3 linked regions of the Kordia sp. SMS9 genome follow. The protein of the gene in region 2 interacts with the protein of the main gene of each other region in a pairwise test. Links are inferred from orthologs where the notes say so. Each region holds a gene or a part of one and is shown on either strand. Other genes may lie near its edges.

Region 1 (8,832 bases), 320 kb from region 2 along the record:
TGCGCGTATTCTTTATGTGGAATAATTGTATGAAACGTTCCTTTCGGTTCCAACAAATGTGCAACACCAGCCAGTAATTCCTCAAAAGGTAAGGCATCGGTAAAACGTGCGGTATCGCGTTGAAGACTCTCAGTTTTAAAATTCTCTCGATAAAATGGCGGATTTGACACAATGAGATCATACTTGTCTTCAATCTCAGCCACAAATTCGTCCAAACCTGCATGATAACAAAATAAACGATCGCTCCACGGAGAATTTTCAAAATTATCCACCGCTTGTTCGTAGGCGTCGTCATCAATCTCAATAGCATCAATCAATTCCGCAGCACAACGTTGCGCCAGTTGCAAGGCAATCAATCCTGTGCCAGCGCCAATATCTAAAATCGAAAATGGATTGCTTTCCACAGAAGTCCAAGCGCCTAACAACACGCCATCTGTGCCCACTTTCATAGCAGTTTTATCTTGCTGAATTGTAAATTCTTTAAATCGAAACGGTTTGCTCATAATTTATTCCAAATACAAATCAATCAATCCTTCCGGAGCTTCAATATGAATGCTTTTTCCGTTACGATCTACTTTCTTAATAATATCATCATTGATCGGAATCAAAATTTCAATACCTTCGCGTTCAATCTCAAATAACGGTTGTGCCGTCGTATCATTCACGCTTACAATTTTTCCAACGGTTCCAAAAGAAGCATCTTCTACCGTAAAACCAATAATTTCGTGGTAGTAAAACTTGTTGCCTTCTAGTTTTGGTAAAAATTCTAGTGGCAAATACAATTCACACTTCAACAACTGATCGGCATCTTCCTCCGTATCTATATCTTCAAACTTCAATCGCAATAAATCAGATTTGTGCAACGATGATTTCTCAATAAAAAACGGCAAAAAATTACGTCCAAGCTGCACAAAAACAGCATCCAAATCATCATACAAATCGGGTTGGTCTGTATCGAGCTTTGCCAGTAATTCACCTTTAAAACTATACTTCTTAACAATTTTTCCTAAATAAAAACAATCTTCAACTTTCATATCAATAGCATAAAAAAAGCCTAGCAAATTTAGTATTTACTAGGCTAAAAATTATATGTAATATCTATAATTTATTCTTCTTCACCTGCAGGTGTTTCTCCAGCATCCTCAGCTGCATCTTCTACAACAGGAGCATTTGCGGCAATACGAGCTTCGTTTTTAGCTTTTTCCGCTTCAAAAGCTTTTGCTTTCGCATCTGCTTCTGCTTGCGCCAAAGTATCAACTTTACCTTGTACTTTACCTTCTTTAGCTTCTATCCAAGCAGTAAATTTCTCTTCTACTTGTTCTTCCGTTAAAGCACCTTTTTGAACTCCACCAAGCAAGTGATTCTTGTACATTGCTCCTTTATAAGAAAGGATAGCACGAGCTGTATTAGTTGGTTGCGCTCCATTTTGTAACCATTGTACCGCACCGTCAAGGTTTAGTTCAATAGTTGCAGGGTTTGTGTTTGGATTGTAAATACCTAATTTCTCTAAATATCTACCATCTCTTTTTGCACGCGAATCTGCGGCAACAATCCAGTAAAAAGGTTTCCCTTTTTTACCATGTCTCTGTAATCTAATTTTAACAGGCATAAAAAAATTAATTTGTGAGGTTCACGACCTCGATTATTAATAAGGCTGCAAAAATACTATTATTTCTGAAACACAACTACTTAAATCCACTTTTTTTGGTATTTCCGCACGAAAAAATGCGGTCGTGTATTCGATAGACGCTTTTTTAGCCGCAAAAATAGTTAATAACTTCATGGTTTCTATTTTAGAAATGCTAATTTATACCTATTAATTTAGTTTATACTGAGCGCAGTCGAACGTACTCAACCACTAATACGGTGTTCATAACTTCATCCAGAAAACAGGAAAAAAAATTGTAATTTTAGCACTGCAAATTCTTCCATACACCAAACTATATGTACTTAATATTTGATACCGAAACCACAGGGTTGCCAAAACGTTGGGACGCGCCAATTTCTGATACAGACAACTGGCCAAGATGTATCCAAATCGCTTGGCAATTGCATGACGAATTGGGAAACCTCATCGAACATCAAGACTACTTAGTCAAGCCCGAAGGTTTTAACATTCCGTACGATGCTGAGAAAATTCACGGAATTTCTACCGAATTGGCAGCCGAACAAGGATTTTCATTGCAAGAAGTCTTGGCAAAATTCAACATTGCACTGTCCAAAGCAAAATTTATTGTAGGACAAAATGTAGGTTTTGATGTCAACATTATGGGTGCAGAATTCTATCGCGAAAACGTTGCAAACAATCTGCAAGAGTTACCTGTATTAGATACCTGTACGGAAGATACAGCGAGTTTATGTCAATTGCCAGGAGGACGATTTGGTAAATTCAAACTACCCACACTAACCGAATTACACAATTATTTGTTCGGAGTTGGTTTTGGAGAAGCACACAACGCAACCGCCGATGTGGAAGCAACCACGCGTTGTTTCTTAGAACTCATCCGAAGAAAACAATATACGATTGAGCAATTAGATGTTTCACCAGATTATTTTGAACGCTTTTCGGAAAACAATCCGCAGCCAATTGAAATGATCGGATTGAAGCACATCAATCTCAAAAAGGCTTCTGAAAAAATACGAAAGCGACTCGAAAAAGAGCAAGGCGGAAGCGGAATTTCACAACAAGAAATAAACGAAAACCTTGAAGCCTTAAAAAATGCACCGTTTTCACACTTGCACAATCATTCGCAATTCTCAGTATTACAATCCACATCTAGTATTAGCGATTTAGTAAAAGCCGCTGGAAAATACAACATGCAAGGTGTCGCCATGACCGATCATGCCAACATGATGGGCGCGTTTCACTTTGTAAAGGAAGTGAGTAATTACAACAAAGGCATCAAAGCAAAAATTGCGGAAGCAGCCGAAAAAGGAGAAACCACCGATGCGCAACTTCTAAAACCAATTGTAGGTTGTGAATTCTTTGTGTGTGAAGATCATTTAGATAAAACCCGAAAAGACAACGGATATCAAATTGTACTCATCGCCAAAAACAAAAACGGCTATCACAATTTGGCAAAAATGTCTTCCATCGGATACACAAAAGGATTTTACTACGTACCGCGAATTGACAAAAAAGTCATTGAACAGTACAAAGAAGATATTATTGTATTGACGGGAAATTTGTATGGTGAAGTGCCAAACAAAGTATTAAACATAGGAGAAACACAAGCGGAAGAAGCATTGCTTTGGTGGAAAGAAACCTTTCAAGACGACTTGTATGTCGAAATCATGCGTCACAATCAAGAAGATGAAAATCGTGTGAATGAAGTATTGGTCAAATTGGCTAAAAAGCATGAAATCAAACTGGTGGCTACCAATAATACGTATTACATTGCTCAAGAAGATGCCACTGCGCATGATGTTTTACTATGTGTGAAAGATGGCGAAAAACAAGCCACACCCATAGGTCGCGGACGTGGTTATCGCTATGGATTGCCAAATCAAGAATACTATTTCAAGTCGCCAGACGAGATGAAAACCTTGTTTAAAGATTTGCCAGAAACCATACTTTCCATACAAGAAGTTGTCGACAAGGTAGAACCATTTGAGTTAGCTCGTGATGTATTATTACCTGCATTCGACATTCCAGAAGAATTCCAGTTTGAAGAAGACAAACACGACGGTGGAAAACGCGGAGAAAACAAATACTTACGACACTTAACGTACGAAGGTGCGAAAAAAAGATATGGCGAAATTACACCAGAAATTGAAGAACGACTCGATTTTGAACTTGCAACCATTGAAAATACAGGATATCCAGGGTATTTCTTAATTGTAGAAGATTTTATCCGCGAAGCGCGAAACATGGACGTTTCGGTTGGTCCAGGTCGTGGATCGGCAGCAGGTTCGGTAGTTGCCTACTGTTTGTGGATTACAAATATTGATCCGATGTTGTACGATCTGCTTTTTGAGCGTTTCTTAAATCCGGATCGTGTGTCCATGCCCGATATTGATATTGACTTTGATGATGAAGGTCGCGGTCGCGTAATGCAATACGTAATTGATAAATATGGAGAAAATCAAGTAGCACAAATCATTACGTACGGAACCATGGCAGCAAAATCGTCCATTCGTGATACCGCACGTGTGTTAGATTTGCCACTGAACGAAGCAGACCGAATCGCCAAATTGATTCCAAATACGAAACTGGCAAAGATTTTTGGAAAATCGGAAGCAGAACTCAAACAAAAATTTAGAGCTGAAGAAGTTCTACTCATCAATGAATTGGTGAATATTTCGGAAGAAGATGATTTGGCTGCGGAAACTGTGAACATGGCACGCGTGTTAGAAGGTTCAGTCCGTAATACGGGAATTCACGCGTGTGGCGTCATCATTACACCCGATGATATTACGAAGTTCGTTCCGGTCGCGTTGGCGAAAGATTCAGACATGTACTGTACACAATTTGATAACTCGGTGGTGGAAGATGCAGGTCTGCTAAAAATGGACTTTTTAGGACTGAAAACGCTGACGCTGATCAAAGATACGGTCAAGCTTGTTAAGTACAAACACGATGTTGAGATTGACATTGAGAACATTCCGCTTGACGACGAAAAAACATACGAGTTATTCCAACGAGGAGAAACGGTAGGCGTGTTTCAGTACGAATCGCCCGGAATGCAAAAGCACATGAAATCGCTCAAACCGACAACGTTTGCCGATCTCATTGCAATGAATGCCTTGTATCGTCCGGGACCGATGGAATACATTCCGAGTTTTATTCGCAGAAAACACGGAGAAGAAGATATTGAGTACGATTTAGATGCGTGTCAAGAATACTTAGAAGAAACCTACGGAATTACAGTCTATCAAGAGCAAGTGATGTTGCTGTCGCAGAAATTGGCCGATTTTACCAAAGGTGAAGCCGATGTCTTGCGTAAAGCGATGGGGAAAAAGCAAAAAGCCGTACTGGATAAAATGAAGCCTAAGTTTATCTCGCAAGCTTCTGAAAAAGGACATGCCGAAGACAAACTAGAGAAAATTTGGAAAGATTGGGAAGCATTTGCAGCGTATGCCTTCAACAAATCGCATTCTACTTGTTACGCTTGGATTGCCTATCAAACGGCGTATTTAAAAGCACATTATCCTGCGGAATACATGGCGGCGGTACTTTCCAACAACATGAATGATATTAAAACGATTACCTTCTTTATGGAAGAATGTAAACGTATGAAATTGGAAGTTTTAGGTCCTGATGTGAATGAATCGTTCTATAAATTTACGGTAAACGACCAAGGTGCGGTGCGTTTTGGAATGGGCGCAATCAAAGGTGTGGGACATGGTGCTGTAAAAACCATCGTGAAAGAACGTTCGGAAGGAAAATACAAATCGGTATTTGATCTGGCAAAACGAATAGATTTGCGCGCAGCCAATAAAAAAGCTTTTGAAAACTTAGCCTTAGCGGGCGGATTTGACTCGTTTGGCGATACACACAGAGCGCAATATTTCCATACAGAAAATGATGCGGTTACTTTTTTAGAAAAAGCCGTGAAATACGGTGCAAAATATCAAGAAAATAAAAACTCTGCACAAGTAAGTTTGTTTGGTGAAGCCAGCGAAGTGCAAATTGCTGAGCCACAAGTGCCGCCATGTGAAGAATGGGGAACGATGGAGAAACTAGCGCGTGAAAAAGAAGTGGTAGGAATTTATATTTCGGGACATCCGTTGGACGATTTTAAAGCGGAAATGGACTATTTCTGTAATGGCGATTTAACCTGTTTTTCTAAAATGGAAGAATTTGTGAATCGTGAAATTTCTTTTGGTGGCGTTGTGACAGAAGTGCAACACCGAGTTTCCAAAAACGGAAAAGGTTGGGCATTATTTACGGTGGAAGATTATACAAATTCGCATGAATTTAGAATCTTTGGAGAAGAATATTTAAAGTTTCGTCATTTCTTTGTGCCGAATTCATTCGTCTATATCAAAGCGTTCATTCGAGAAGGTTGGATCAATCGTGATACAGGAAAACGTGGCGATCCAAGATTGCAATTCAATTCGATGCAATTGTTGCAAGATGTGATGGAAACTGCGGCAAGAAAGCTTACGATTCAACTAGATGTAAATAAACTAAAAGAAAACACACTCGATTTTATCAACGAAATTTTAGACACACACAAAGGCGATAAATCATTACATTTTACCTTATACGAGCGTAATGAAAAAATAAAATTACAAGCACCCAGCAAAAAGAAAAAAGTAAATATTACGCAGGAATTATTGGATGCGTTGGCAGAAGAAGATATTTTGTATAAAATTAACTGATGACGTTTATTTGCTAAATGCTAAATGTTGAATTATCTGTAAAACGATTGAATTCGCGCAAATTTTTATTAATATTGAGAGTATTCAAAGAAGATTTCGATGCAATTTTTCTTCGTTTCACTCCGAAAAAACACTCGATCAAACGTTTGGTAAATTAACTGTAAAGAGTTATGAAAAAAGAAAACCTGCTCGTTTTTGATATTGACGGAACGTTGCTCGACAGCGAAAATGTGCATCAAACAGGTTTTGTAAATGCATTGCGTACGATTGGCGTAGAATTCGTGAATACCGATTGGGAAAGTTATACACATTTAACTGATAGTTTCATCGCGAAAGAAAATTATGAAAGAGACGTGAATCGTGGGTTTTCAAAACAACTATTGCAACAGTTTGAAGCTGAATTTTTAAAGGAAATCAAAGAGTGTCGTATTACGCAAATTGCAGGTGCAAATACTTTTTTACAAGAAATTATTACTCAAACGAATTACGCCGTTTGTTTTGCCACAGGTTCTATGTTGTTGCCAGCAGAATTTAAACTGAATCGTGCTGGAATTGTGTACGATCGCCCTTTACTAGAAGCTTCCAATCGTTTTTTTACACGCGAGGAAATTGTCAATTCCGCCATCGCGAAAGCAAAAAATTATTTCAACACAACCAATTTTCAACGCATTATTTCGTTAGGCGATGGAATTTGGGATGTGAAAACCGCCAACAATTTGGGCATCGAATTTATTGGAATTGGTGCGGAAAATCAAGAAAAGTTAGAAGCACACGGCGCAACAAATCATTTTGTTAATTTTTTAGTGTTTGACAGGAATTTATTGTAATTCGCTCAATAAAATACTAATTTAGAACAAATTAAACGTTCACTCACTCAAAAGTGCGGTTTACTCAATCGTACTTTGAAGTAAGCAAAACTGTAGATACTTTTATAAATATAAAGAAACTTAGAGAATGCGTTTGTTCATAATTTAACGTGAGTTCGATATAAATATTATGCTATGTACTTTATTGTTAATACATTACACTTAATGTCAAATCGAGCGCAGTCGAGATTCCTTTGAAAATATCAATTCTTAGCTGTTCTCGACTGCGCTCGAACTGACAAGTGTTTATTTTTCAGTAAATTACAAGTAAAATAAAGGTTTTTTAAGTCGAACTCACGTTAATTTAATAACTGCGCATTTGATCAAGAAGAAATTAATCTAAAAAAAGAAACAGATGAAAAAACAAGTAACATTTACACAAAAAATATGGTATGTTACCATTTTAGTATTGGCTGTATTCGCGTTCAATCCGATGTATGGACAGTCTGGAAATTCCACTTCTCAAAAGGGAAGAATCATTAAAGGAACCGTAAGTAGTCCGCAAGGACCGTTGGAAGGCGCTAACGTGATTTTAAAAGGAGAAAATCAAGGTGCAGTGACGAATAAAAAAGGAGAGTTCACCTTTCCTGTGGCGCTTGAAACAGGCGATGTGTTGGTGATTACCTATTTAGGATACGAATCTATCGAATATAAAATAAAGGCAGACACCACATTTGTAAAAGCAGTTTTATCCGATGAGGTGATTGAGTTTATGGGCGCTGTCAACACGAATAAGCGTTACAAATCGAAACGAAAAAATTAAATGTAGTTCATAAATACTTTTGTTGAATGCGTGTATTTATAACACATATATTTTTATTCGTCTTTGTATTTCAAGCAACGGCTCAAATTTCGGATTTTGATCAAATTTCCTTTGAGAAAGCCGATGAAATTGCCTTGAAATACAAAGACGAAACATTACATAATTTACCAGATTTAGTCTATAAATTAACTTCAGAATTAGACACAGATGCAGAACGTTTCAGAGCTATTTTTAAATGGGTTTGCAGCAGTGTTTCCAACAATTACAAATTATACAAACGCAACAAACGTCAGCGTTATCGCTACAAAGATGATCCTGCAGAATTGAATGCGTGGAATTCAAAATTTCAGAAAATTGTCTTTAAAAAGTTATTAAAAAACCGTTCTACAATTTGCACAGGGTACGCGTATTTAGTGAAAGAATTGGCAAATTTAGCCGATATTGAATGTGAAATGGTGCACGGATACGGCAGAACAAGTACGATCAATTTGAAAACGCTCGATTCACCCAATCATAGTTGGAATGCTGTAAAACTCAATGGGAAATGGTATTTATGTGATCCTACGTGGGCAAGTGGCATTCCGAATCCGGAAACCTATCAATTTCAATTTGATTTTAATGGTGGATTCTTCTTGTCAGACCCGAAGATTTTTGCGGTAAATCATCATCCTATTGATAAAAAATGGTTTTTAATGGAAGGTAAAACGCCCTCGCTTCAAGACTTTATGGATGCGCCTATCATTTACAACAAAGCGTATACCTATTTTAGCGATCATAGTTATCCGCAAACATTATACAATGCTGTTGAACGAAATAAAAACATCAACTTCAAACTACAGCTTCAAAAAGAGATAGAAAAAGAAGATGTCAATTTGG
Region 2 (6,648 bases):
TGCAGAAATTCAGTTAAAAAACAATCAAAAACATCTTATTCGCGGCAATTTGAACAAAATCATTACCAAACTTAATAAAAAATTTGTGCGCGTGCACCGCAGTTATATTGTCAATCTAGACTATTTAGAGCAAATAGATCAGAGTAACATTATGATTCTAAATAACAACATTCCGATTGGGAAAAAATACAAAGATGATTTATTGCAAAAAATAAACTTGTTATAGTACATCTGTAAAACAGCGAAAAAGTTGCGTAACCTATCTGTAACTGTTAAACTTTTGTAAGAATAAAAACGAACCGCTGTAAACCTTATTGGTTTTGCAATTTTTTTTGTTTCTTGGCGAGATATTTCTCAGAATACCATCATGCAAAACCCGAAAGACTTTTACACACAACAGAAAGCCACATTTGAAGCCGAATTAAAAATACAACGCCGAAAACTGAATCAGTCAAGTGTACTTCGTTTGATTGTTTTTTTAAGTATAGCTTTCGCGATATATCTCTTTTTTGGACAATGGGGTTATGTAATATTGGCTTCCGTAATTGGAATGGCAATCTTTCTATTCTTAGTCTTTCGTCATTCAGATTTGGTCTATAAAAGCAACAAACTAAAAGCCTTAATTCAGTGCAATCAATTAGAGTTGGATGTTTTGAATGGCGATCTTTCCAAACTGCCTACGGGCGAAGAATTTTTAGATGCTTCACACGAATTTAGTTACGATATTGATCTCTTTGGAACTGCTTCGTTCTTTCAATATTTGAATCGTGCCACAACCAAAGAGGGAAAAAATGAATTGGCAGGATTGTTAGCAAGCAATGATATTTCTGACATTGCAAAACGCCAAGAAGCCATACAAGAATTGACGAAAAAAGCAGATTGGCGACAACATTTTTCAGCGATTGCCTTGCTCATTAAAGTAGAAACAACTTCGAAAGAAATCATCAATTGGTTGCACAATTACAAAAGTTTCATTCCAAAATCTATCAAGTATTTGCCACTTCTATTTTCAATACTTTCCATTACGGTTATTACCTTGGTTTCCTTGCAAATACTACCATTTCTGGCAGCTTTATTGTGGCTTTTTTTGGGATTGGGAATTACGGGAAAATTCTTAAAAAGCATCAACCAACTTTCCAACAATACCAACAAAGCGAAAGATACGTTTCAACAATACGGACAACTTTTACAACGCATTGAAACAGCAACATTTTCATCGGAATTACTAAAAGAAAAACAGCAAAACATTCAAGCCGACGTTCAAAAAGCGTCTACCTTAGTCAACGGATTTTCCAAACGAATTGATGCGTTGGACAACCGAAACAACATCTTAGTTGGGATCTTTTTAAATGGTTTTTTACTGTGGGATATTTTAAAGTCGTATCAAATCGAAATTTGGATTGACAAGCACAGCACAAAAGTGGCGCAATGGTTTGAAGTCGTTACTTTTTTTGATGCCTACAACAGTTTAGGAAACTTTGCGTTCAATCATCCGAAATTCAGTTATCCAACGATTGATGCTTCTGTGAAAGAAGTGATGCATGCGGAAAAATTAGGACATCCATTATTGCGCACGAACAACCGAATTGACAACGATTTTACCATTGGAAATTCAGAGTTTTTCATTGTCACTGGCGCAAACATGGCGGGAAAAAGTACGTTTCTCCGAACGGTTTCGTTAAGTATTGTCATGTCTAATGTCGGATTTCCCATTTGTGCAAAACAAGCAACCTATTCGCCCATAAAACTCATTACGAGCATGCGTACCACAGATTCGCTCGCGGAAGGTGCTTCGTATTTCTTTTCAGAATTGCAACGCTTAAAAATGATTGTAGACAGAATTGAAAATGATACGTATTTCATCATTTTAGATGAAATTTTGAAAGGAACCAATAGTCATGACAAAGCCATGGGATCGAAGAAAATTGTGCAAAAACTCGCTTCGCAAAACGCAGCAGGCATCATTGCAACGCACGATTTGAGTTTGTGCGAATTGGAAAACGAAATTGATCAAGTGAAAAACTATTTCTTTGATGCAGAAATCATCAACGACGAACTCTTCTTTGGGTATTTACTCAAAAAAGGCATCTGTTCCAACATGAATGCTTCGTTCTTATTGAAGAAAATGGAAATTGTAGAATAATAAAGCAACGTACTTTGATAAAAAGAGCACTACTCCTAACCATCATACTACATTCCATAATTTTCATTGGAATTCCAGAGGCGCATGGTTATGTAGTCATGGTAATGTTCGATTTTATCAGTATTCCAGCAATCATCCGCAACGGAATTGAATTCTCAAAAGGTTCCTTTTTAGGAAACAGTTTGATGCTTATCGGATTGATTTCATTGATTGGAAAGATTATATTAATTAGGAAGTTGTTTTCTAAAAAAATAGCAGAAAAAAAAGTGGCAATATATATAGGTTTGGTATTATTGTTCGTTGCTTTTATCGTAATCATTATTGGAGTTTTACAAATTGATACATTTTTAGTTGCCGTTACTTTTGGAAGTGGAATTCCGTTTTTAATGTATGCCGGAAGAGTTGTATACCTACTGCAAAAAAAGTAATCTCATATAAATATTTCTTATAAACAGATTGTGTCAAAAAATCTATTTTAACATAATTTCTCGTGTTAATGTATTATTTTAGAAACTGTTAATTCAAAAGTATACGTGAAAACATAAGGTTTTTACGAGTTCAAAAAATCTGTTTTTGCATGCCGTTAAAATATCTCCACATCAACGAAAAGCATCACAAAAAACAACTGATCATTTCGCATCAGCAAGTCGCTATTTTAAAAAACTTCTTGACCGATTTGATCAAAAGTGAAGTCTTGATTATCAATACGAATTTAGGTTTGGAATTGTATTACGAATCTATGTACGATTGCACACAAATGATCAAAGATACATTCGCCATTGTTGCTTGTAAAAAATGTAACACAGAAGATAGGTATCGTTTTTTTTCTTTTCAAAGCGAAGAGGAAATTCAACACTTTATGAATGTTTCCATGCAAAAATTGGCAAAAATGCCATTATTTGTAAGTTATACAAAAAGCATGTTGCGCCAACTCAACGCACAGTTTGAAACCAACCGAAAATTGATTGGAAGCTTGTTAGAAATTTGGAATGAAATCAGCAGAACCATTCGCTACAAAGGAATTGATCTTCGTAAAATTCAAAACTTTCGAAACGACTTTCAAGCCATTTATATCAACAATGTTGAAAACGACACGCTCAAAGGATTGTTCAAAGAAATGCTTGAAAAAAAACACTTGAATTGATGGTTTTAATGAGAAGTGACACATTAGTATTGAGTATGGAGAAGTTTCTAAGAATACATCTACATTTCGACAAGCTCAGTGCAGGCAAAAAACAAACAACAAGCACCCAAAAAAACAGGGGCGAAGCATTCCAACATCAAAAATCTATCACATCGAGCGCAGTCGAGATGCAAACACCCAAAAAATGATCCAACATACTTCCAAATTACCAAACGTAGGCACTACAATTTTTACCGTGATGAGTCAGTTGGCGGCGAAAGAAAACGCAATCAATTTGTCGCAAGGATTTCCAAATTTTCCTTCCGATCCTGTATTGATAAATTTAGTACAACAAGCATTGCGTGAAAATTACAATCAATATGCACCGATGCCTGGCGCGCCAATTTTGCGAGAAGCTATTGCGGAGAAGATGAAGTATTTATACCGACGAACGTACAATCTGGAAACGGAAATTGTGGTCACAGCAGGAGCCACACAAGCTATTTTTACCATTATCAGTGCGTTTGTGCGTCCCAAAGATGAAGTCATTATTTTTACGCCAGCATACGATTGTTATGCGCCAGCCGTAGAAGCTAATGGCGGAACGGTTGTGCCAATTCAACTGAAAGGAACCACATTTGCAGTCGATTGGAATGAAGTACGCAGCAAAATTTCTTCAAAAACAAAAATGGTTTTGATCAACACGCCGCACAATCCAAGCGGAACGGTTTTGTCAAAAAAAGACATGGAAGAATTCTCGTCAATTTTGGAAAATACCAACATTATTTTACTGAGTGATGAAGTATACGAACACATCATTTTCGATGACGCACAACATCAAAGTGCCGCTTTGTTTCCAAAACTAGCCGAACGTGCGTTTATCACGGCATCTTTCGGAAAAACATTTCACAATACAGGCTGGAAAATGGGCTATTGCGTAGCACCGAAAGAACTCATGGACGAGTTTAAAAAAGTGCATCAATTCAATGTGTTTTCAGTAAACCATCCGATGCAAATTGGAATTGGTAACTATTTGCAAGACCCTCAAAACTACCTACAATTACCTGCATTTTTTCAAGAAAAGCGCGATTTCTTTCTCAATGCGATCAAAGACTCACGTTTTACATGGAAACCGTCGGAAGGAACCTATTTTCAAGTCCTATCTTATGAAAATATCACAGACGAATTAGATACAGAATTTGCCAAACGACTCACACGAGAACATAAAATTGCGTCCATTCCGCTTTCTGTGTTCAACACGAATAAAGAAGATCATAAACTATTACGTTTCTGCTTTGCTAAAACGGAAAAAACCTTGGCTGAAGCTGCTAAAATTCTGAATAACATATAAATAAAAAAGACTCTTGCAAAACAAGAGCCTTTTCGTTCATCTAAATAAATTATTTAGCATACTAAGTTAAGTTTTCTAGTGTGATACACAAGAAGTGATACAAATGGTTCTAAATGAGTTTGGTCTTCCTCCTTTTACCTCGTTAATTGTTTTTGTTTCCAAACTAGCGATAGACGCTTTTACTAATTTTAATGATTTTGTCTTTTGAGTTTTCATGATTTTTGTTTTGTGGTTAAAAATTAAAATAATTGATATTTATCATTAGTGTGCATGACAAGAAGTAGCGCATACAGAATACACAATACTTCCACAATCTGTCCAAGCTTTTGTGCGTCCTCCAACAACTTCTTGTTGCGTTTGCGTATCTAAATTTGCAACAGATGCTTTTATTAATTTTAATGATTTTAGCTTTTGAGTTTTCATGTTTTAAATATTTGTGGTTAAAAATTTTATTGATCTCAATGTATGATTTGTATCCTGTGAAAAAAAGAAAGTGTAGCGCAAGAAAGCTAAAAATTAAAAGAATTGAGGTGTAATTTAATAGGATGAAATTGATTCAAAAAAAACATAAAAAAAACCGGAAGCAACACCTCCGATTTTTTTAAATATATTTTACGATATATTTTTAAAAGCAAACTACATCTGCACAATGAGTTTCTTGTCCTGTATTTGGGAAATGTGTTGGGTCTCCAGGGCGAGTACCACCTTTTATTAGCATGGAAGTCATTTGAGTGATTCTAGAGATAGTCGCTTTCTTCAATTGCATTTTTTGTAAACGCTGTACTTTCATAATTAAGTCTTTTAGTTTATTATTAATTGAAAGATAGTTTATTTAAATACGAAGTTGTTAAAATTTAGATTGATAAAAACTCAAATTACTTAATTTGAGGTGTTGTTTTTGGCTGTGCTTTCAAGATTTTTAATATAATAGGAAGGGTATAGCTTGGTAGAAGCTTTGAAATATTTGGTAAACGAATTAGTGCTTTTATAACCAATTTCTTCCGCAATATGCTTGATAGAATATTTGCGAAACTTCGGATCTTCTTTTAAGCGTTTCAATACATATTGAATGCGCAAATCGTTCAAATATTCATAAAACTTTTTCTGCTTGTACTTATTGATGATTTTTGACAAATAATTCGTATTAGTTTTTACTTTTTTAGCCAAACTTTGTAAGGTGCAATTGCTATTGAGAAAAAATAGGGATTCTTCTAATTTGTCCAAACGTTCTAAAATAGCTTCTACTTTTTTGTCCTCAATATTAAATTCAGGTGTTGGTTTTGCTACTTTCTGGGTATTTACTTTAGAGACTAATTTTTCAAAAATAACTTTGTTCTGCTTTTTCGCTTTTAAAAATTTAAACAAAAAATAGGCGCATAATCCTACCACAAAAACACTAAACAGAATGACATAAATAAGGCTGTTTTTTAATTTTGAAGTTAAGGAAGTCAACGAATTATTTTCCTTTTGCGCAGTTTCATACAATTCTTTAATGACTTCAATATCCTGACCTTCATTGGTATCTCTTAACTGTAAATACTTAGAGGTGTATTCCAAATACAAATCACGTTTGTCTATGCGTTCAAAGGCTTTGGAAAGTGTCAAATAGGTTCCTAATAATTCGGGAGGATTAAAAACAATGCCTTTTTTACTACTATTTTCATTTACAATAATTTCAACTTTTTGTAAAAAAGAAATGGTATCTTCATCCTTTTCCAATTCAAAATACGATTTCCCAATATAATAGTATATTTCAGTCAATCGGGTTTGATTATTCAGCCCTTTGGTAATTTTTTCCGCTTTCTGTAAATACGCAATCGCGGTTTCAAAATTTCCTTTGATAAAATGCGCAATTCCAATATCAATATAAAAATAACTGACACCTTCCAAATCATTAATTGCCAAACTCTTTTGCAATCCTTTTTCTGAATATTTAAGTGTAGAATCAGGTTGTTGTAAACGTAAAAAAGTACCGCCCATTCCCATATAAGAGTTAATGAGAATCATTTTATTTTCAAAGTCATTTTGTTC
Region 3 (6,721 bases), 160 kb from region 2 along the record:
GCCAAACTATCAGTACTTTCCTAATATGTACGAATCTGTTGGGTATGAAGCATACCAAGAAGTTAAAGGTGTTCCTTACGGAGAATATGCCAAGTATAATATGGAAGCGCAAATTCCTGCAGACGGAAGTGTAAAAAGAGGTTGGATGCCTTATGAATATGATGATACTAACGAAGGATATGATGCTGCCAAAGCAGAATTAACAAATCCGCTAGCAGAAACTGAAGATAACGCAGCAAAGGGTAAAGAACTATACGGACTTTACTGTGCAATCTGTCATGGAAATAAAGGTGACGGACAAGGGCATTTAGCGAAAACTGAAAAATTCTTAGGAATCCCAAGTTATGATGATGCTGTCAGAGCCATTACGGAAGGTAGTATTTACCATGTATTAATGTATGGTAGAAACAATATGGGATCACACGCAAGTCAAATAGATACAAAAGAACGCTGGCAAGTTGTGCAGCATGTATTAAAGTTGAAAGCAGAATTAGAGAAAAAATAAGACCAATAACGATATAGAATTATATACAATGTATACGTTTTCAAATAGATTAAGACTTTTTGCAATTATCTCTTTTGTACTTGGAGCTATTATGGTAGCATTTAGCTTCATGAATACGCCTGGTACAGTAGAAGAAATGAAAGCAATGCACGCCGCTCACGGAGATGGACACGGTTCGTCTCATGGAGATGCTTCTCATGCTGATGATAAAACAGCACATCATAGTGATCATGCAGAAACCGCCGATCATGGAGAGAAATCTCATGACAATGCGCATGGTTCAGCTGATACGCATGGAAAAGATGGAGGTCATCACATGAGTCAAGCAGAAAAGGATGAGCATCACTTAGGTCAATTAAAAAACAAGCCTTGGGCAGCCGTATATGTAGCAGCATTCTTTTTTATGATGATTGCATTAGGTGTATTAGCATTCTATGCAATACAACGTGCGGCACAAGCAGGTTGGTCACCATTATTATTTAGAGTGATGGAAGGTATTGGGAGTTACATTATCCCTGGAACAATCATCATGATCATCTTGTTGGTAATGTCTTCATTACATTGGAATCATTTATTTCACTGGATGGAGCCAAGTCTACAAGATCCTTTAAGTGACAACTATGACAAGCTTACGGTAGGTAAAAGCGCTTGGTTAAACGAAACTGGATTTATCATAAGAGCAGTAATTTTTAGTTCTATATGGATAGCGTACAGTGTACTTTCTAGACGCTTCTCCGTAAAACAAGATAACGCAAGCGACAATAGCAACTTTAAGAAAAATTTCAGATTGTCTGCAATATTCTTAGTATTGTTCTTAATCTCAGAATCAATGATGTCTTGGGATTGGATTATGTCACTTGATCACCACTGGTTCAGCACACTATTCGGATGGTATGTATTTGCAAGTATGTTTGTGTCTGGAATTACGGTAATTGCCTTAATCACAATCTATCTAAAATCAAAAGGATACCTAGAGCAAGTAAATGATAGTCATTTGCATGATTTAGCAAAATTTATGTTCGGTATTAGTATTTTCTGGACATATTTATGGTTCTCTCAATTCATGTTAATCTGGTACTCAAATATTCCTGAAGAAGTAACATATTTCATTACAAGAATTGACGACTATAATTTACCATTCTTTGGAATGTTAGCATTAAACTTAATATTCCCATTATTAATCTTAATGAATAGTGACTACAAACGATTAAACTGGGTAATTGTAATTGCAGGAATCATCATTCTTTTTGGACATTATATAGATGTGTTCAATATGGTAATGCCAGCAACAGTAGGAGCAAATTGGTCACTAGGATTAGGTGAAATTGGAGCCGTCTTATTATTCTTAGGATTATTCATCTTTGTGGTATTTACCGCATTGACAAAAGCACCATTATTAGCAAAAAGGAATCCGTTTATTGAAGAAAGTAAACACTTTCATTATTAATTAATTTCAAAACAGTATAAAATACGATGACTACTGGTTTAACGTTTATAGTACTTATCCTCATTGCAATCGCAATTTGGCAGTTGACAAAGATATTTGATTTATCACAAGCGAGAGCAGATAATACTCAAGTAGCGAATGACAAGGATAACAACGTCAATGGATACCTCATGATGGGATTCTTGATGTTCATATACATCATAACAATCATTTCTTTCTGGAAATGGGGAGATTTGCCTTTGATTGGTAATTCAGCTGCTGAACATGGAACAAGTGTAGATACATTGATGATTATATCAATGGTATTAATCTTCTTTGTACAAACCGTAACGCAAGCTCTACTTCACTATTTCGCCTACAAATACAGAGGTAAAAAAGGGAGAAAAGCACTGTATTATGCTGATAATGATAAATTAGAATTTATTTGGACAATTATTCCAGTAATTACATTGGCAGGTTTAATTCTTTACGGATTGTTCACTTGGAATGAAATTATGGATGTAAATATGGATGATGATCCAATTGTTGTTGAATTGTATGCACAACAGTTCAACTGGAAAGCACGATATGCAGGAGAAGATAACGTTCTTGGAAAAGCAAATGTGCGTTTGATTGATTTAGGAGACAATCCAAATATACTTGGTTTAGATAGAGAAGATAAATATGCACAAGATGATATCATCGTGCAAGAACTTCACTTACCAGTGAACAAAAAGGTGGTATTCAAAATGCGTTCACAAGATGTATTGCACTCTGCATACATGCCACACTTTAGAATGCAAATGAACTGTGTGCCAGGAATGATCACAGAATTTGCGATGACCCCAAATAAAACGACCGCAGAAATGCGTGAAACACCAAAAATCATCAAAAAAGTAACTCGTATCAATGGTATTAGAGCTGCTAAAAGTGAAAAACTAGTGGCAAAAGGTGAAGAAGCCTTAGAACCTTATGAATTCAATTACCTTTTATTATGCAACAAAATTTGTGGTGAATCTCACTACAACATGCAAATCAATGTAATTGTAGAGACTCAAGAAGAATTTGATAAGTGGATTGCTGAGCAAGAAACTTTTGGAAAAGAAAAATAAAAAATAAACTAAAAAAGAATAGCAAATAGATATGTCAGCAACAGCAGTACACGCAGCAGGAGATCACGGACACGATCACGGACATCATCATAAAGAGACATTCATTACTAAATATATATTTAGTCAGGATCATAAAATGATTGCCAAGCAATACTTGATTACAGGTGTTATCATGGGAGTTATCGGTATTATGATGTCTATACTTTTCCGCATGCAGTTAGCATGGCCAAAGGAATCGTTTACAATTTTTGAAATATTCTTAGGAAGTTGGGCGCCAGACGGAGTCATGAGTGCCGATAAATACCTAGCCTTAGTAACCATTCACGGTACCATCATGGTATTCTTTGTATTAACTGCTGGGTTAAGTGGTACGTTTAGTAACTTACTTATTCCATTGCAAATTGGAGCACGAGATATGGCATCTGGATTCCTAAACATGGTTTCCTATTGGTTATTTTTCATCTCAAGTGTCATCATGATTTCTTCTTTATTTGTAGAAGGTGGAGCAGCATCAGCAGGTTGGACAATCTATCCTCCATTAAGTGCCTTGCCAGAAGCAATTCCAGGTTCAGGATTAGGAATGACATTGTGGTTAGTGTCCATGGCAATATTCATTGCATCCTCATTACTAGGATCATTAAACTATATTGTAACGGTAATCAACCTTCGTACAAAAGGAATGTCAATGACAAGATTGCCACTAACAATCTGGGCATTTTTTGTAACTGCTATCATTGGTGTAGTTTCGTTCCCAGTATTATTATCAGCAGCATTATTACTAATATTTGATAGAAGCTTTGGAACATCGTTCTATCTATCAGACATATTCATACAAGGTGAAGCCTTGCATTATCAAGGTGGATCGCCTGTACTTTTTGAACATTTATTCTGGTTCTTAGGACACCCAGAAGTATATATTGTATTACTTCCAGCACTAGGAATCACTTCAGAAGTCATCGCAACCAACTCTCGAAAACCGATTTTCGGATATCGAGCCATGGTCGCCTCCATTTTGGCAATTGCATTCCTATCAACAATTGTTTGGGGACACCACATGTTTATCTCAGGAATGAATCCATTCTTAGGTTCTGTATTTACATTCACAACCTTATTAATCGCGATTCCATCCGCCGTCAAAGCGTTCAACTATATCACAACACTCTGGAAAGGAAACTTACAGATGAACCCAGCGATGTTATTTTCAATCGGATTAGTCTCAACATTCATTACAGGTGGATTAACAGGAATTATCTTGGGAGATAGTACATTAGACATCAACGTACACGATACGTATTTTGTAGTAGCGCATTTCCACTTAGTAATGGGTATTTCCGCACTATACGGATTATTCGCAGGTGTATATCACTGGTTCCCAAAAATGTTTGGGCGCATGATGAACAAAAACTTAGGATACGTGCACTTCTGGGTAACAGCCGTCTGTGCATACGGAGTATTTTTCCCAATGCACTTTATCGGAATGGCTGGATTACCAAGACGTTACTACACAAACTCGGAATTCCCATTATTTGATGACTTAGCAGATGTAAACGTAGTAATCACAATGTTTGCAATCATTGGAGGAGCATTTCAGTTGGTATTCTTATACAACTTCTTTAGCAGTATATTCTATGGTAAAAAAGCAACGCAAAACCCTTGGAGATCTAACACATTAGAGTGGACAACTCCAGTTGAGCACATGCACGGAAACTGGCCAGGAGAAATTCCTCATGTACACCGTTGGGCTTATGATTACAGTAAGCCAGGACACGATGATGATTTTGTTCCGCAAACGGTGCCAATGAAAGAAGGCGAAGAAGAACTACATCACTAAAATCTCTATGAAAGTGGAAATCTCATAAGAGAATTCATATCATAAATACCGAATCTCACATAAGAGATCACAAATAATAAAAAGCCTTTCTGCATAGAAAGGCTTTTCTTTTTTATCTTTGTTTTAATGAATGATAACTTAGACCCTACAAATCAGAACTTTTCCTCTGAAGAATTAGACATAGAAAAGGTGTTGCGTCCACTATCCTTTGAGGATTTTACGGGACAAGATCAAGTATTAGAAAATCTGCAAGTATTTGTGCAAGCCGCAAACCTACGTGATGAAGCATTAGATCATACGCTATTTCATGGACCTCCAGGATTGGGAAAAACGACGTTAGCACATATTCTTGCCAATGAACTAGGAGCAAGTATAAAAGTAACTTCCGGACCTGTATTGGACAAACCTGGTGATTTAGCAGGCTTGTTGACGAATTTAGATGAACGTGATGTTTTATTTATTGATGAAATACATCGTTTAAGTCCTATTGTGGAAGAATATCTCTATTCGGCGATGGAAGATTATAAAATTGATATCATGATTGAATCGGGCCCAAATGCCAGAACTGTTCAAATCAATTTGAATCCTTTTACCTTAGTAGGTGCCACAACGCGTTCAGGATTGCTTACAGCACCAATGCGAGCCCGTTTTGGAATTGCAAGCCGCTTACAATACTATTCAACCGAATTACTATCAACCATCGTGCAGCGAAGTGCGCAAATACTCAAAGTTCCCATCAGTATGGAAGCTGCGATTGAAATTGCAGGAAGAAGTCGTGGAACACCGCGTATTGCCAATGCGCTATTACGCAGAGTGCGTGATTTTGCGCAAATCAAAGGAAATGGTACGATCGACATAGCAATTGCGCAGTTCAGTCTCAAAGCATTAAATGTAGATGCCTATGGTTTGGACGAAATGGACAACCGAATCTTATCTGCGATCATAGACAAATTCAAAGGTGGACCAGTCGGAATTACAACCTTGGCAACGGCAGTTTCTGAAAGTGGCGAAACCATCGAAGAAGTATACGAACCTTTCCTCATACAACAAGGTTTCATCATCCGAACCCCAAGAGGAAGAGAAGTCACCGAACTCGCATACAAACATCTTGGAAGAGTGAAAGGTGGCGTTCAAGGAGGACTTTTTTAGAAATTATAAACCTGTCACTTCGAGCGTAGTCGAGATGCAAACAACCAGCAACTAGCAACCAATGCCATACCACTATCCAAACACAATTCCATTCTACAAAATTCTCTTCAAATCGTCTTCGATTACGCGAAATCCAATTCCGTTTCACAAAGAAAATTTTGAAAAGCATGGAGATACGTTTGCGATTTCGCCGCCGTTTTCAAAACGAATCATGCTGACGTGCGATGCAGAAATCATACTGTATTTGTTGCGAAAAAATCATCGGAACTATAAAAAATCTAAAATTCAAACCAAGTTCCTATCAAAATATGTTGGGAAAGGATTGTTGACTTCAAGTGGTGAGTATTGGTTGAAACAACGACGACTCATTCAACCTGCATTTCACAAAGAAAAGTTGCAAAAATTGGTCACTATTATGGAAAGTACCATTGAAACGCAACTGCAAAATCTTCCTAAAAATACCAAAGTAGATTCGTATCCGATTATGAACGAATTGGCGTTTCACGTTGTAGCAAAATCACTGTTTAACTATTCTTCGGATGAACATACCATGCACCGACTGCAAGAAATTATAGAAACCTTGCAAGATTTCATCATTCGAGAAATACGACAACCACACAAACAATGGTGGTATAAAGCAAGCGGATTGGTCAAAAAACACATGACACTCGTCAAGGAAAGTCGCGATATCATTAATA

The links.
Region 1: the proteins of KORDIASMS9_RS07610 (region 2) and dnaE interact in binary tests that used the Escherichia coli proteins (3 or more experiments, as listed by UniProt). The link is inferred for Kordia sp. SMS9 from one-to-one orthologs.
Region 3: the proteins of KORDIASMS9_RS07610 (region 2) and KORDIASMS9_RS08305 interact in binary tests that used the Escherichia coli proteins (3 or more experiments, as listed by UniProt). The link is inferred for Kordia sp. SMS9 from one-to-one orthologs.

The regions. Positions count from the first base shown.
Region 1 is NZ_CP031153.1:2,086,524-2,095,355, forward strand. Bases 1,549-6,527 are described here. They hold dnaE (DNA polymerase III subunit alpha), read left to right. Parts: upstream 1,549-1,944; coding sequence 1,945-6,327; downstream 6,328-6,527. Other genes in these bases: KORDIASMS9_RS09035 (30S ribosomal protein S16), read right to left, coding at 1,549-1,609; KORDIASMS9_RS23160 (hypothetical protein), read right to left, coding at 1,646-1,783; KORDIASMS9_RS09045 (HAD family hydrolase), read left to right, coding at 6,498-6,527. Outside these bases: KORDIASMS9_RS09025 (tRNA1(Val) (adenine(37)-N6)-methyltransferase), read right to left, coding at 1-503; ribosome maturation factor RimM, read right to left, coding at 507-1,034; more of KORDIASMS9_RS09035, read right to left, coding at 1,106-1,548; more of KORDIASMS9_RS09045, read left to right, coding at 6,528-7,154; KORDIASMS9_RS09050 (carboxypeptidase-like regulatory domain-containing protein), read left to right, coding at 7,549-7,956; KORDIASMS9_RS09055 (transglutaminase domain-containing protein), read left to right, coding at 7,983-8,832. UniProt on the Escherichia coli protein: DNA polymerase III is a complex, multichain enzyme responsible for most of the replicative synthesis in bacteria. This DNA polymerase also exhibits 3' to 5' exonuclease activity. The alpha chain is the DNA polymerase catalytic subunit.
Region 2 is NZ_CP031153.1:1,760,548-1,767,195, forward strand. The notes cover bases 2,751-5,545. They hold KORDIASMS9_RS07610 (methionine aminotransferase), read left to right. Parts: upstream 2,751-3,474; coding sequence 3,475-4,617; downstream 4,618-5,545. Other genes in these bases: KORDIASMS9_RS07600 (hypothetical protein), read left to right, coding at 2,751-3,287; KORDIASMS9_RS23615 (hypothetical protein), read right to left, coding at 4,693-4,833; KORDIASMS9_RS23620 (class I lanthipeptide), read right to left, coding at 4,879-5,040; KORDIASMS9_RS07615 (helix-turn-helix domain-containing protein), read right to left, coding at 5,497-5,545. Outside these bases: KORDIASMS9_RS07585 (LytTR family DNA-binding domain-containing protein), read left to right, coding at 1-226; KORDIASMS9_RS07590 (DNA mismatch repair protein MutS), read left to right, coding at 368-2,143; KORDIASMS9_RS07595 (hypothetical protein), read left to right, coding at 2,158-2,571; more of KORDIASMS9_RS07600, read left to right, coding at 2,721-2,750; more of KORDIASMS9_RS07615, read right to left, coding at 5,546-6,648. UniProt on the Escherichia coli protein: Shows aminotransferase activity with methionine and histidine as substrates, and to a lesser extent also with phenylalanine.
Region 3 is NZ_CP031153.1:1,920,845-1,927,565, forward strand. What follows is about bases 2,607-5,474. They hold KORDIASMS9_RS08305 (cbb3-type cytochrome c oxidase subunit I), read left to right. Parts: upstream 2,607-3,074; coding sequence 3,075-4,874; downstream 4,875-5,474. Other genes in these bases: KORDIASMS9_RS08300 (cytochrome c oxidase subunit II), read left to right, coding at 2,607-3,043; ruvB (Holliday junction branch migration DNA helicase RuvB), read left to right, coding at 5,001-5,474. Outside these bases: KORDIASMS9_RS08290 (cytochrome c), read left to right, coding at 1-505; KORDIASMS9_RS08295 (quinol:cytochrome C oxidoreductase), read left to right, coding at 534-1,952; more of KORDIASMS9_RS08300, read left to right, coding at 1,979-2,606; more of ruvB, read left to right, coding at 5,475-6,023; KORDIASMS9_RS08315 (cytochrome P450), read left to right, coding at 6,085-6,721. UniProt on the Escherichia coli protein: Cytochrome bo(3) ubiquinol oxidase is the terminal enzyme in the aerobic respiratory chain of E.coli that predominates when cells are grown at high aeration.